DNA from 3 places in the Rhizobium rosettiformans genome. Region 1 is predicted to be linked to each of the others. Evidence: predicted binding sites of a transcription regulator. Region 1 holds the regulator's gene; each other region holds the start of a gene.
The links. Region 1 encodes PhoB, which activates phosphate uptake and scavenging genes when phosphate is short. Its sites were predicted from a motif close to TGTCATNNANCTGTCAT; they were not measured.
Positions count from the first base shown of each region.

Region 2: ppk2 (polyphosphate kinase 2) is a predicted target of PhoB. The motif match lies at 1,463-1,479, and genes of this name have one in related genera.
Region 3: D4A92_RS18590 (LTA synthase family protein) is a predicted target of PhoB. The motif match lies at 1,676-1,692, and genes of this name have one in related genera.

Region 1 covers NZ_CP032405.1:1,888,900-1,892,177, forward strand. The annotation lists gene pstB (phosphate ABC transporter ATP-binding protein PstB) at 1-604, shown strand, start outside; gene phoU (phosphate signaling complex protein PhoU) at 651-1,364, shown strand; gene phoB (phosphate regulon transcriptional regulator PhoB) at 1,390-2,073, shown strand; gene D4A92_RS09060 (GcrA family cell cycle regulator) at 2,201-2,746, opposite strand; gene D4A92_RS09065 (aspartate aminotransferase family protein) at 3,183-3,278, shown strand, end outside.
Region 2 covers NZ_CP032405.1:1,187,279-1,190,556, reverse strand. The annotation lists gene leuC (3-isopropylmalate dehydratase large subunit) at 1-1,200, opposite strand, end outside; gene ppk2 (polyphosphate kinase 2) at 1,530-2,423, shown strand; gene D4A92_RS05690 (glycosyl transferase family 90) at 2,428-3,278, opposite strand, start outside.
Region 3 covers NZ_CP032405.1:3,787,906-3,791,183, forward strand. The annotation lists gene D4A92_RS18585 (NAD+ synthase) at 1-1,526, opposite strand, end outside; gene D4A92_RS18590 (LTA synthase family protein) at 1,709-3,278, shown strand, end outside.

The sequences.
Region 1 (3,278 bases):
TATGAACGATACGATCGCGAGCTGCCGTGTCGAGGGAAGCATCCTGATCGATGCCGAAAACATCTACGACACCAAGGTTGACCCGGTGCAGCTCCGCGCCAAGGTGGGCATGGTCTTCCAGAAGCCGAACCCCTTCCCGAAGTCGATCTACGAAAACGTGGCTTACGGTCCTCGCATCCATGGTCTCGCCCGTAACAAGGCGGAGTTGGACGAGATCGTTGCGACCGCGCTGCAGAAGGCCGGCCTCTGGAACGAGGTCAAGGACCGTCTTGATGCCGCCGGTACAGGTCTTTCCGGTGGTCAGCAGCAGCGTCTGTGCATCGCGCGTGCCGTCGCCGTCAGCCCGGAAGTCATCCTGATGGACGAGCCCTGCTCGGCGCTCGACCCGATCGCCACCGCCAAGGTGGAAGAACTGATCCATGAACTGCGCGAGAATTTCACCATCGTCATCGTGACGCACTCGATGCAGCAGGCGGCCCGCGTTTCCCAGCGCACCGCCATGTTCCACCTCGGCAATCTGGTCGAGGAGAACGACACCGACAAGATGTTCACCAATCCGGATGACCAGCGCACCCAGGACTACATCATGGGCCGCTTCGGCTGAGCCCGGGCACCATCCTCGGTTGAACTCAATTTCAAGGACGTTTCAAATGGGCTCCACACACATCTACTCGGCCTTCGACGAGGAACTGAAGTTCCTGATGCGCCGTATTTCCGAAATGGGCGGTCTGGCGGAACAGATGGTCGCCGAAAGCGTGCGCGCGCTGGTCAATTCCGACGCTGCCCTCGCTCAGAAGGTGATCTCCGACGACGTGCTCATGGATGCCATGGAGCGCGAGATCGGCGACAAGGCAGTCATCACCATCGCAAAGCGCCAGCCGGTCGCCTCGGATCTTCGCGAAATCATCGGTGCGCTGCGTATCGCGGCCGATCTCGAGCGCGTCGGTGACCTCGGTAAGAGCAACTCCAAGCGTGTCGTCGCCGTTCAGGCAACCGGCGTTCCGCGCAAGCTCGCTCGTGGCCTGGAGCACCTTTCGGACCTGGCTCTTGCCCAGCTCAAGGAAGTGCTCGACGTCTACACGACCCGTTCGGCTGAAAAGGCTAAGTCCATCCGTGACCGCGACGAGGAGATCGATGCGATCTACACCTCGCTCTTCCGCGAACTCCTGACCTATATGATGGAAGACCCGCGCAACATCACGAGCTGCACCCATCTCTTGTTCTGCGCCAAGAACATCGAGCGCATCGGCGATCACGCGACCAACATCGCCGAGACCATCTACTACATGGCCACCGGCGCCCAGCCGGAAGGCGAGCGCCCGAAGGAAGACCTGACCTCTTCCGTCGGCGCGATCACCGAGTGACGATGGCCAGCGAGGTTGATGATCAATGCAGCCGAAGATTGCCGTAGTCGAAGACGAGGAGGCCCTTTCGGTCCTCCTGCGTTACAATCTCGAAGCCGAGGGTTATGAGGTCGAAACGATCCTGCGGGGCGACGAAGCCGAGATCCGGCTTCAGGAGCGCGTGCCCGATCTCCTGATCCTGGACTGGATGCTTCCGGGCGTCTCCGGCATCGAACTGTGCCGCCGTTTGCGCGTGCGACCCGAGACCGAGCGTCTGCCGATCATCATGCTGACGGCGCGCGGCGAGGAAAGCGAGCGCGTGCGTGGTCTGGCGACAGGTGCCGACGACTATGTCGTCAAGCCCTTCTCTACCCCGGAACTGATGGCTCGCGTTAAGGCCATGTTGCGGCGTGCCAAGCCCGAAGTCCTGTCCAGCGTCCTGCGCTGCGGCGACATCGAGCTTGATCGCGAGACGCATCGGGTGCATCGCAAGAGCCGCGAGGTTCGTCTCGGGCCGACCGAGTTCCGCCTTCTGGAGTTCCTGATGGCGTCGCCTGGCCGGGTCTTCTCTCGCTCGCAGCTTCTCGACGGTGTCTGGGGCCACGACATCTATGTCGACGAACGTACGGTCGACGTGCATGTCGGTCGCCTGCGCAAGGCGCTCAACTTCTCCAACATGCAGGATGTCATCCGCACCGTTCGCGGTGCCGGCTATTCGATGGAAGCCTGACCGGCCGAACCCATCATGCATCAAGGGCCGCGCGGATTGTCCGTTGCGGCCCTTTTCCATGGGCGACAGGCGGTAACGAAAAACGGGCCCCGAAGGACCCGTCTAAAACTCCAAGCTTCGCTTGATATCAGCGAGCGGCCTTGCGGCGTTCGCTGACAGGCTGATAGGCGAGCTTCGCGTGATAGGTACAGTAAGGTGCGCTATCGGCGATTTCGCAGCCGCAGAAGTGGAAATCGTCCTTCATCGGATCGCCGATTGGCCACTTGCAGGTGCGCTCGGTCAGCTCGGTGAGGGCGAGACGTCGCGAGATCGGCACGACCACGTTCAGCGGACGGCGAACTTCGGCTTCCTCGTAAGCCTCGACCTCGATCTCTTCCTTCAGCATTGTCGCGCCAGCTGCACGGGTCACGGTTCGCGTGGTCGCCGTCGCCGCAGGCCGGTTCTGGAAGGTCGCCGGACGCTGCGTCTGCGCCGGACGTTTCGCCGGGCGTGCCGCAGTCGAGCTGCCGCCTGCCTTGGCCCGACCCGGAAGGTTCAGTCGGTGTACCTTGCCGATAACGGCATTTCGGCTCACGCCGCCGAGCTGTGCCGCAATCTGGCTTGCGCTGAGGCCTTCGGCCCACAGTCGCTTCAGTCTTTCGACCCTGTCGTCACTCCATTGCGCAGTCGTCATGCCACTTCTCTCCGCCGCTCGCGTCTGTCATGGCAGAATCCGTCACCCCTGCTTCGAACGAATTCGAAACATAACCGCCTCGTTACTGTCGGTGAGCACTTCCGCCGCATGCAATCTATTAATGAAATTTAACCTAGTGGCACGCTGACTCCGTGACAAGAGTCGGGGGAATCATCTGGAATCGATTTTCCGGTTTTCCCCAACTTGCTTCCCGAGTGAGTCAAGTATGCAACAGGTGGAATCTTGTCGCGCACGCGTCTGGGGCGAGGCGACCAAATCCGCGTCTACTCCTGCGATTCCTGTGGAATTCGTTGACATTGCAGGGTGAAATGCCGATAGTGCCCGCGCCGCCGCGAGGCGGCATTTTTAATTTTCTGAGGCCTCGAGAGGCCGCTCCGTCTCGTGTGACGGATTGTCGAGAAGGATCGTGACAGCCATGGCCGAAGCTACGCCGCTCTACCAGACCTACAATCGGGCGCCGCTGCGTTTCGAGCGAGGCGAGGGCGTCTGGCTCGTGACCGAAAGTGGTGAA
Region 2 (3,278 bases), 700 kb from region 1:
CGCCTTGAAGATCTTGTCGAGACCTTCGGCTTCGGCCTGTTCCTTCACCAGGCCGGAGCCCGGAACGATCATGGCCGATACCGTGGATGCCACCGTCTTGCCTTCAACGACCTTCGCCACTTCGCGCAGGTCCTCGATGCGGCCATTGGTGCAGGAGCCGATGAAGACGCGGTCGATGGCGATGTCGGTGATCTTGGTGCCTGGCTTCAGGCCCATATAGTCGAGCGCACGCCACTTGGAGGTGCGCTTCGTCTCGTCCTGGATGTCGTCGGGGTTCGGGACGACGCCCTCGATCGATACGACGTCTTCCGGCGACGAGCCCCAGGAGACGATCGGCGGCAGGTTGGCCGCGTCGAGTACGACGACGCGATCGAAGTGCGCGCCTTCGTCGGACTTCAGCGTCTTCCAGTAGGCAATCGCCTGCTCGAGCGCTTCGCCCTTCGGCGCACGCGGCTTGTCTTTGATGTATTCGAAGGTCTTTTCGTCGGGGGCGATGAGACCGGCGCGGGCGCCGCCCTCGATCGTCATGTTGCAGACGGTCATGCGACCTTCCATCGACAGCGCCTCAATGGCTTCGCCGGCGAATTCGATGACGTGGCCGGTGCCGCCGGCCGTGCCGATCTCGCCGATGATGGCGAGGATGATGTCCTTGGCAGTGACGTGGTCGGGCAAAACGCCATCCACACGCACCAGCATGTTCTTCGCCTTCTTCTGGATCAGCGTCTGGGTGGCGAGCACGTGCTCGACCTCTGATGTGCCGATGCCATGGGCCAGCGCTCCGAAGGCGCCATGCGTCGAGGTGTGGCTATCGCCGCAGACGATGGTCATGCCGGGCAGGGTAAAGCCCTGTTCCGGGCCGACGATGTGCACGATGCCCTGACGCTTGTCGGAAGCCGAGTAGTATTCGACGCCGAATTCGGCTGCGTTCGTAGCGAGCGCCTCGACCTGAATGCGGCTTTCCTCGTTCTTGATGCCGAGGTGGCGGTCCGGCGAGGTCGGCACGTTGTGGTCAACGACCGCAAGCGTTTTCTGCGGCGCGCGGACCTTGCGGCCAGCCATGCGCAGACCTTCGAAGGCCTGGGGGCTCGTCACTTCATGCACGAGGTGACGGTCGATGTAGAGAAGACAGGTGCCGTCATCCTGGCGATCGACGACGTGGTCGTCCCAGATCTTGTCGTAAAGGGTGCGGGGTGCGCTCATGGGTGAGTTCCATCCAGACTGAGTATAAGGGATTTCTTGAAGTGTGAGGTCTTATCGCGCCGGTCTTCCGGTCGCAGGAGCTCAGCCGCGAAGGCTCGCAAGGGCCCCTTGAACGCGCGCGAAGAAGCGTGCCGGCAGACGCTTGTGGTCCTGCAGCACGATAAACTGGTTCGCGAGGCATCCGAATTTCGATCCCATGGGCGGCGTCATACCAGTTTTCGCTGATGTCGGCAATTGGTTCGAGTACCCCATGACATGCGGCTGTCATGAAGCTTTCGCGTAAGCATGATTGATCTTCGTCAGTATCGCACCCTCTCGGAACCGGCGCAATGAACGAAGAGATCCACCGCATCAAAACCGAACTCCTCGACAGCTTCGACGAGGAGCTTGAGCAGCAATTGGAAGAGGATCGGCTTGACCAGCTTGTCGCCGACGGCATGTCCGAACCCATGATCGACCGGAAGATCTACTTTCGCGAACTCTTCCGCCTCCAGCATGAGCTGGTCCGCCTGCAGGACTGGGTGCAGTACAAGAAGCTGAAAATGGTCGTGCTGTTCGAGGGTCGTGATTCGGCTGGCAAAGGCGGCGCCATCAAGCGCGTGACCCAGCGGTTCAACCCGCGCGTCTGCCGGGTCGTCGCTCTGCCGGCGCCGACCGAGCGCGAGCGCAGCCAGTGGTATTTCCAGCGCTATGTGCAGCATCTGCCAACGGCCGGCGAAATGGTTCTGTTCGATCGCTCGTGGTACAATCGCGCCGGTGTCGAGCGGGTCATGGGTTTCTGCACACCGGACGAACTGGAGGAGTTTTTCCGCTCCGTCCCGGAGTTTGAACGCATGCTGGTGCGCTCCGGTATCATCCTCGTCAAATACTGGTTCTCGATTACGGACGAGGAGCAGGAATTTCGCTTCCGGATGCGGATCAACGATCCCCTGAAGCAGTGGAAGCTCTCGCCGATGGATCTCGAAAGCCGGATACACTGGGAAAGCTATACCCGCGCTAAGGAAGAGATGCTGGAGCGCACGCATATCCCGGAGGCGCCCTGGTGGGTGGTCCAGGCCGTCGACAAGAAGAAGGCTCGGCTCAACATGATCGCGCATCTCCTGACGCAGGTGCCTTATGAGCATGTGCCAAAGGAAGCGATCGAGCTTCCCGCACGCGTGCGCAATGCAGACTACATCCGCCATCCTGTGCCGGCGGATATGTATGTTCCGGAAACCTACTGACGGGTCATGCAGGCTGTAATTCGCGCGTCTGCTGAAAGAACAGCGGGCTGAAGGCTGACGGGGGAAGCTGCCCCGTCGCTTCGAAATACTTCTGAAGCACCAGCAGGGAGACCTTGCGCTCGGTCTTGCGATCGCAGAACGAGGCGACATAGGCATTGGCATTGGCCACGATGTCCTGCGCCCATTGCGGATTGCGTTCCAGCTCGGCGATCTTGTCCTCGAGGTCGCTGAAATCAGGGCGTACTTCGACGAAGTGATGGTCGGGGATCAGGCCGCCTTCCATGAACCATGTCTCGTAGCGCCCCTTCGGCATCACGCAGACGCTGCGCGAAGCCATGATCCATTTCAGGTTGGTGGCGACGTCGAAGCCCTCGATGGACAGGATATAGCGATAGCCCATCTGGTCCTGCGGGCTGAGGAAGCCTTTGGCCTGGACACCGTCTTTTGTTTCTCCGATATGGCCGACATCAGCAGACGCGCTCTCATGATGCCGGCGTAGCAATTCCATGCGGAGTGGATTGTTGAGCGCTCCGCGCCACACGGCCATCGGCTTCTTCTTCTCCCAGGGCGTGTCGTCGGCGCATAGCCGGAAATGCCGGAGCTTGTCGAGGTTCAGAAGCACGGAGTTTCCGTTCTCCCCTCCGGTCGGGCGGCTCTTGACGATGCTTGGCGTGTTTGGAACCCATGTCACGTCGCCGAAGAGATAATCGACCTTCAACCGACAGGGAAAATAGCGCAGATACTCGTCGAGATCGAAGTAATAGCGGCTCTGGGCCCGGTCCACCGCGTTCAATCTCGTGCCGGGCTCGACGGAGCATGGGGGCAATCTGTTGTAGTAGTTCGCCCTTCGCATCA
Region 3 (3,278 bases), 1.9 Mb from region 1:
CGCGCGACGATCTCATCGACGCCCATCTCCTTTTCGACAAGGCATTCGAGAATGTCGTCAAGCACCGGATAGGGCGGCAGGGAATCCTGGTCGGTCTGGTTCGGGCGCAGTTCCGCAGACGGTGCCTTCGACAGGATATTGGCCGGGATCACCTCGCCTGACGGGCCAAGCGCACCCGGCGGCACGTTTTCGTTGCGCCAGGCCGAGAGCGCATAGACCTGCATCTTGTAGAGGTCCTTGATCGGATTGAAACCACCATTCATGTCGCCGTAGAGCGTGGCATAACCCACCGACATCTCGGACTTGTTGCCGGTCGTCACGACCATGGAGCCGAACTTGTTGGAGATCGCCATCAGGATCGTGCCGCGCGTCCGGCTCTGCAGGTTCTCTTCGGTAATGCCGCTCTCGGTCCCCTCGAACATGTCGGACAGCGACGAGAGAAACCCTTCGACCGGGTCCTGGATCGGCACGATATCGTAGTGGCAGCCGAGTGCCTTGGCGCAGGCTTCGGCATCGGCAAAGCTTTCCTGAGAAGTATATCGGTAAGGCAGCATGATCGTGCGAACCCGCTCCTCGCCAAGCGCGTCCACCGCGATCGCCGCACAGATGGCGGAATCGATACCACCGGAGAGCCCGAGCACGACGCTCTTGAAGCCGTTCTTGTTGACATAATCCCGGAAGCCCAGAACGCAGGCGCGGTAGTCGGCCTCTTCCTTTTCCGGAATGCGCGACATCGGCCCCTGATCGCAGCGCCAGCCATCCGCGGTCCGCTTCCAGGTCGTGACCGACAGCGTCTCCTCGAACTGGCTCATCTGGAAGGCAAGCGACTTGTCACCGTTGAAGGCAAAGCTCGCACCATCGAAAACGAGTTCGTCCTGACCGCCGAGCTGGTTGGCAAACACAAGAGGAAGGCCTGTCTCGATCACCTGGCGCAGCGCCACCTGATGACGGATATCGACCTTGCCGCGATAATAGGGCGAGCCGTTCGGCACGAGCAGGATTTCGGCGCCCGTCTCGGCAAGCGTCTCGCAGACACCGAGATCGTTCCAGATCTCCTCGCAGATCGGCACGCCAATCCGGACACCGCGGAAATTCACCGGCCCCGGCATCTCGCCTTCGGTAAACACCCGCTTCTCGTCGAATTCGCCGTAGTTCGGCAGATCGATCTTGTCGCGAAAGGCGAGGATCTTGCCACCATCGAGGATCGCGACGGAATTGTGCCGTCCCTTCTCCCCCTCACGCGGAAAGCCGACGATGACGCCCGGACCGCCATCGGCGGTGTCAGCCGCGAGCGCCTCCACGGCCTGCAGGCAGGCTTTCAGGAAGGAGGGCTTCAGGACGAGATCTTCCGGCGGATAGCCGGAAATGAAGAGCTCCGTCAGCAAGAGGAGGTCAGCCCCCTGCCCGGCCGCATCCGCCCGCGCTGCGCGAGCCTTGGCCAGATTGCCGGCGACATCGCCGACGACAGGATTGAACTGTGCCACCGCAATGCGCAGGACGTCGGAGATCTTCTTTGCTTCGCTCATGACACCGATTTAGCGGCTCGCCGGACGGTTCGCAACGCTGCTTCTTCGCGACCCCACCGGCTGGGTGCGCCAGCACGAACCCGAGCACAAACCGAAGCGCAGGAAATGACGGGAACAAAGGCTCATACGCCGCGGTTCATGTAGCATTCATGACGTTTATGTGACACCTATGCGAACCTTTCATGACACCCTCCCATGACCTGGAGTTCGACGTGGTCCAAACCAGCCCGAAATCGCGAATCGCAAATGTCGTTAGCGCCGTCGGCGTCCTGCGCGAGCGCGAAATCGGCAGCTCTTGGATCATCCAATTTGCGATTCAGCTGATAAACACCGGGCTTATTGCCGCCGCCATCGTCTTCCTGAGCGAGATTTTGGCGCGCGGCAGCATGGTCGATGTGGTTGACTACATGACTGCGTCGAACCGGCCGGGTCTGGTGGCAGTCGGCATCGTATTCCTGATACTCGCCTTTGCCGATGCGATCATCGGCAAGGCTTATCAGTCGACACTTCTCATCGCCCCGCTGGCAATCCTGCCCGCCTTTTTCTCCGGCCAGAAGCAGCTTTTCCTGTCGGATCCGCTCTTCCCCAGCGACCTTCTCTTTGGTCGCCAGATCCTGCAGCTCCTGCCGGCCATGGTCGCCGCAGAACCGATGAAGGCAGTCGCACTTGCAATTGGCGGCCTTGTTGCCGTTGCGGCCTTTTTCGCGCTCATCTGGAAGAGCCGGAAGGTCTTCCCGCGCCTCAATCTGACAGGCCGCGGAGTTCGGGTTGCTCTTGCGATTCCGCTGCTCGCCGGCTTCGCGTCGCTGATGGATCCGATGACCTACTCGGCCTTGCGTGATCGGCTGAAAATCGTGCCGATGATGTGGGACCAGAAGGAAAACTATCGCCACAACGGTTTCCTGCTCGCCTTCGCCTTCAACGTGCCGATGGCCAACGTCGCAGCACCCGACGGCTACAGCAAGGTCGCGATTACCGACATGCAGACCGATCTGCTGCCGGCCTCCTTCTTCTCCGGCCGTCAGGCGGATGTCATCGTCGTCATGAGCGAATCCCTCTGGGATCCGACCCGCATGAGCAGCATCCGCTATTCGGCGGATCCGATGCCAACCATCAGGGCGAGCCAGTCCGGCCACGTCTTCTCGCCGGAATTCGGCGGCATGACCGCCAATGTCGAATTCGAGGCCCTGACCGGCTTTTCGAACGCCTTCCTGCCCTATGGCAGCATCCCCTATCAGCAGTATATCCGCCGCCCGGTCCCCTCGCTTGCGACCTTCTTTGAATCCAAGGGCTATGTGACGAAGGCTTTCCATCCCTTCCAGGGCTGGTTCTGGAACCGTAACAATGTCTACCAGTCGCTCGGTTTCCGGCAGTTTCATTCGGAAGAGACCATGCCGGCCATGGACAAACGGGGCATCTTTGCTTCCGACGACGCGCTCACCCGTTACATCATCAAGGAGGCCGACAACACGGACGAGCCCTTCTTCTTCTTCGCCGTCACGCTGCAGGGCCACGGCCCGTACGAGCGCAACCGCTATGTGAAGAATACCATCGGCGTGGATGCCCCCACCCTGTCCGAGCGCAATGTCAGCGCGCTGGAGACCTATACACAGGGCGTGAAGGAAGCCGACGAGAGCCTCAAGGATCTGATGGACTGGGCCAAGAAGCGGCGCCGCGAAACGATCATTGTTCTCTTCGGCGACCATTTACCGCCACTCCACGAGGTCTATACCGAAAGTGGCTATATGGCGA